Regions from separate parts of the Bradyrhizobium sp. McL0616 genome, predicted to be linked through region 2. Evidence: riboswitches for the same ligand, from Rfam matches in the RefSeq annotation. Region 2 holds a riboswitch; the other holds the start of a gene.
What was found. A riboswitch is a leader RNA that binds a small molecule or an ion and turns the genes downstream of it on or off. The one in region 2 is predicted to bind glycine.
Positions count from the first base shown of each region.

Region 1: it holds a riboswitch for glycine, as region 2 does, so the genes downstream of both, ACPPVR_RS15885 (D-amino acid dehydrogenase) here and gcvT (glycine cleavage system aminomethyltransferase GcvT) in region 2, are expected to answer to the same signal.

Region 1 is NZ_CP188255.1:3,341,200-3,343,665, reverse strand. It holds gene ACPPVR_RS15890 (M20/M25/M40 family metallo-hydrolase) at 1-1,122, shown strand, start outside; glycine riboswitch at 1,218-1,322, shown strand; glycine riboswitch at 1,326-1,437, shown strand; gene ACPPVR_RS15885 (D-amino acid dehydrogenase) at 1,506-2,466, shown strand, end outside.
Region 2 is NZ_CP188255.1:3,188,358-3,190,823, reverse strand. It holds gene alaS (alanine--tRNA ligase) at 1-275, opposite strand, end outside; glycine riboswitch at 508-596, shown strand; gene gcvT (glycine cleavage system aminomethyltransferase GcvT) at 743-1,891, shown strand; gene gcvH (glycine cleavage system protein GcvH) at 1,902-2,270, shown strand; gene gcvP (aminomethyl-transferring glycine dehydrogenase) at 2,433-2,466, shown strand, end outside.

The DNA.
Region 1 (2,466 bases), 150 kb from region 2:
GCCAATCTTCCCTTTGATTCCGAGACCATGCTCGAGGGCCTGCGCAACTGGGTGGAATGCGAAAGCCCGACCTGGGACGCAGGCGCGGTCAACCGTATGCTCGATATCGCAGCGCGGGACATGGCGATCATGGGTGCGACGATCGAGCGCATCGGCGGCCGGCAAGGCTTTGGCGGCGTCATCCGCGCCCGCTTTCCGCATCCGAAGCAGGGCGAGCCAGGTATCCTGATCGCCGGTCACATGGATACCGTCCACCCGGTCGGCACCATCGAGAAGCTGAAATGGCGGCGCGAGGGCAACAGATGCTACGGCCCCGGCATCTACGACATGAAGGGCGGCAACTATCTCTCGCTGGAAGCGATCCGGCAGCTGGCCCGCGCCTCCTTCACCACGCCGCTGCCGATCACCGTGCTGTTCACGCCGGACGAGGAAGTCGGCACCCCCTCGACGCGCGACATCATTGAGGCCGAGGCCGCGCGCAACAAATACGTGCTGGTGCCGGAGCCCGGCCGCGCCGACAACGGCGTCACCACCGGACGTTACGCCATCGCTCGTTTCAATCTCGAGGCGACGGGCCGGCCGAGCCACGCCGGTGCGATGCTGTCGGCGGGTCGCTCGGCGATCCGCGAGATGGCGCGGCAAATCCTTGCGATCGACGCGATGACGACGGAGGACTGCACCTTCTCGGTCGGTGTCGTGCATGGCGGCCAATGGGTCAATTGCGTCGCCACGACCGCAACTGGCGAGGCGCTGTCGATGGCCAAGCGCCAGGCCGATCTCGACCGCGGCGTGGAGCGGATGCTGGCGCTGTCGGGTACCGCCAATGACGTCTCCTTCAAAGTAACGCGCGGCGTGACCCGGCCGGTGTGGGAACCGGATGCCGGCACCATGGCGCTCTATGAAAAGGCGCGCGGCATCGCCAAGTCGCTCGGCGCCGAGCTGCCGCATGCAAGCTCGGGCGGCGGCTCCGACGGCAATTTCACCGGCGCAATGGGCATCCCGACGCTCGATGGCCTCGGCGTGCGCGGCGGCAACGGCCACACACTTGAGGAGTTCATCGAGGTCGAGAGCCTTGTCGAACGCGGCCGGCTGATGGCGGGGCTGCTGGCGACGCTGGCGTAAATTGAATCAACTTCGCACTGCACAATGCGTTAGCAGTCGCGGTTGAAATTTAGCCTTGTCCAAAAATGAGGCGCATCGTACTGCTCGATGGTCCACGCGACGATGCGGGAGAGATCGCGACGAAGGCTTCTAGCTTTCGTTGCGGCGCCGACGGAGCAACCGCCCCGGAAACTCTCAGGCAAAAGGACTGTATCGTCAGGACGATCTGGAGAGAGGCGGCACGATCTTGGGATCGTGACGTCCACCGAAGGGGATAGTCCGCACAGACCTTGTCGGGTTCGTGCCGGATCAAGCTCTCAGGTAACCGTGACAGATGGGGCGCCGCCAACGGCCTTGTGGCCGGCGGTTAGCCGACTCTAACTCACGGGAGCCCCGCACCTGACATGACCCATATTGCCATCATCGGCGCCGGTATCACCGGCGTAACGACCGCCTATGCCCTGCTCGAACGCGGCTACAAGGTGACGGTGCTCGACAAGCACCGCTACGCCGCGATGGAGACCTCCTTCGCCAATGGCGGACAGCTTTCCGCCAGCAATGCCGAAGTGTGGAACAGCGCCGCGACGATCCTCAAAGGCCTGCGCTGGATGTTCCGGCGCGACGCGCCGCTGCTGATGAACCCACGGCCGAACTGGCACAAATATTCGTGGATGGGCGAGTTCGTCGCCAACATCGGCAACTACCGCGCCAACACGATTCAAACCACGCGGCTTGCCATCGAAGCCCGCAAGCATCTTTTCGAGATCGCGACGCGCGAAGGCATCGACTTCGATCTCGAACGCCGCGGCATTCTCCACATCTATCACGACAAGAAGGGTTTCGAATCCGGCCTGCGCGTCAACGCGCTGTTGAAGGAGGGCGGCCTCGATCGGCGTCCGGTGACGCCGGAGGAAATTCGCACGATCGAGCCGACGCTGCGCAAGGCGTACTACGGCGGCTTCTACACGCCGTCGGATGCGACCGGCGATATCCACAAGTTCACGCGCGGGCTTGCAGACGCCTGCAAGCGGCGCGGCGCGACCTTCATCCACGAAGCCAACATCGATTCGATCGCCCGCGCCGGCAGCGGCTTTGTCCTCGGCTGGGCTGACCTTGCCGCAAACGATGCTGTCGCATCCGCGCGCGGCATGCTCAAGGTCGACGGCGTCGTGGTCTGCGCCGGCGTTGCGAGCCGTCACTTCGCCGCCCTGCTCGACGAACGCGTCAATGTCTATCCGGTGAAGGGCTACTCTATCACCGTGCAGCTCGACTCGGCCGAGAGCCGCAACGCGACGCCAACCGTCAGCCTGCTGGATGAGGCCGCCAAGATCGTCACCAGCCGGCTCGGCGCCGATCGCTTCCGCG
Region 2 (2,466 bases):
ATCTCGAAGAAGGTGAGATGGCGCGCGGTGTAGCCGACATTGTCGAGGTCGTTGTGCTTGCCGCCGGCGCGCACGCATTTCTGCGAGGTGGTGGCGCGCTGATAGGGCCGCTTCTCGACGCCGGTGAAGACATTCTTGAACTGCACCATGCCGGCATTGGTGAACATCAAGGTCGGGTCGTTGCGCGGCACCAATGGCGAGGACGACACGATCTCGTGGCCGTTCTCGGCAAAGAAGTTCAGAAAGGTCGACCTGATCTCGTTGACGCCGCTCATGTTCATCCCATCGGGTGTGCCTGGGCCCGCTTTACGCCATCCAAACCGCGGGTTTGGGCTGATATCTGCGGACAGAAGCGCTTTTAGACAAGGCCAGCTTCGCTGTCCAGAAACTGTGCAGAGAGATCAGAGGGTTGCCGCAGGCGCGTAATCCCGTTGCAATCCCGTTGAAAGGCACCGAACGCGCGTTGACAGGCTTGGCCGGGCTGTGGTCTCTACCCATCTGTATCGTACGGCCACGTCGGGAGAGACCGGCACTGGTGCCGGCGCCGAAGGAGCAACCGCCCCGGAAACTCTCAGGCAAAAGGACCGCGTGGCTTTGACAGCATCTGGAAAGAGGCGCCGACGGGCTTAAGGCTCGGACTGCGTCCGCCGACGGGATAATACTCTCAGGCACAGCGACAGATGGGGCTTCGACTGGTGTCCACGGGGAATCCTCCTCGGGGAACCGCCGAGGGCCCCCTGTGATGCTTGCACGCGACGACCGAGATTCCCTTCAACGTACGCCCCTTCACGCGCTGCATGTGTCGCTCGGCGGCAAGATGGTGCCGTTCGCGGGCTATGACATGCCCGTGCAATATCCGGCGGGCGTGCTGAAAGAGCATCTGCATACCCGCAGCTCCGCCGGTCTGTTCGACGTCTCCCACATGGGACAGATCGCGCTCCGGCCGAAGTCGGGCAAGGTCGAGGACGCCGCCCGCGCGCTGGAGCGGCTGGTGCCGCAGGATATCGTCGCAATTGCACCGGGGCGGCAGCGCTATGCCCAGTTCACCAATGTGGATGGCGGTATTCTGGACGATCTGATGGTCGCCAATTTCGGCGATCATCTGTTCCTCGTCGTCAATGCCGCCTGCAAGGCCGAAGACGAGGCGCATCTGCGCGCGAATCTGTCCGACGACTGCATCATTGATTCGCTGAGCGACCGCGCCCTGATTGCGTTGCAGGGACCGAAGGCGGAATCGGTGCTGGCGAAATTCTGTGCAGAGGCGCCCACCATGAAGTTCATGGACGCCGGCCCGCACAAGGTTGCCAGCATCGACTGCTTCGTCTCGCGCTCCGGTTACACCGGCGAGGACGGTTTTGAAATTTCGGTTCCCGCAGGCGACACCGAACGCCTCGCCAGGACGCTGCTGGAGACCACAGACGTGCTGCCGGTCGGGCTCGGCGCCCGCGACAGCCTGCGGCTGGAAGCCGGGCTCTGTCTCTACGGCCATGACATCGACACCGAGACCACGCCGGTCGAAGCCGCTCTGGAATGGTCGGTGCAAAAGAGCCGCCGCACGGGCGGTGCCCGCGCCGGTGGCTTTCCCGGCGCCGAGAAAGTTCTTGCTCATTTCGATGAGGGCGCGAGCCGCCGCCGCGTCGGCCTGCGCACCGAAGGCCGCGCGCCGGTGCGCGAGGGAGCGCTGCTGTTTGCAGACGCAACCGCAGGCGAGCCGATCGGCAAGGTCACATCGGGCGGCTTCGGCCCGAGCCTGAACGCGCCGGTCGCGATGGGCTATGTGCCCACGAGCCAAAGCGCGCTCGGCACAGCAATCTTCGCCGAGGTGCGCGGCCAGCGCTTGGCCGTGCAGGTCGCCGCCATGCCTTTCGTGAAAAACACCTACAAACGCTGAGGACAAGAAAATGACCACGACGCTGTTTACCTCCGACCATGAATGGCTGGCCATCGACGGCGACGTCGCCACCGTCGGCATCACCGACTACGCGCAGTCGCAGCTCGGCGATGTCGTGTTCATCGAGCTGCCCAAGGTCGGCCGCACGCTGAAGAAAGCCGAAGCCGCCGCCGTCGTGGAATCCGTGAAGGCCGCCTCCGACGTCTACGCGCCGATCTCTGGCGAAGTGCTCGAGGTGAACGCCGCGCTCGGTGGTGAGCCGGCGCTGGTGAATTCGGATGCGCAAGGCGCAGCCTGGTTCTTCAAGATCAAGATTGCCGACAAGAGCGAGCTCGGCGGCCTCATGGATGAAGCCGCCTACAAGGCACACACGGCGTGAGATGAAGCAGACTCTAACCTCATTCTCAGTGTCATCATCCGCGAAGGCGGATGATCCAGTACGCCGCAGCCGATCGGCTCAATCACGAACGCCCGCGATTACTGGATGCCCCGCCTTCGCGGGGCATGACGGCGACAGCGATATCTAAAGCGAGGACCCATGATGACCGCGCACCGCAAATCCAACGGCGACACCG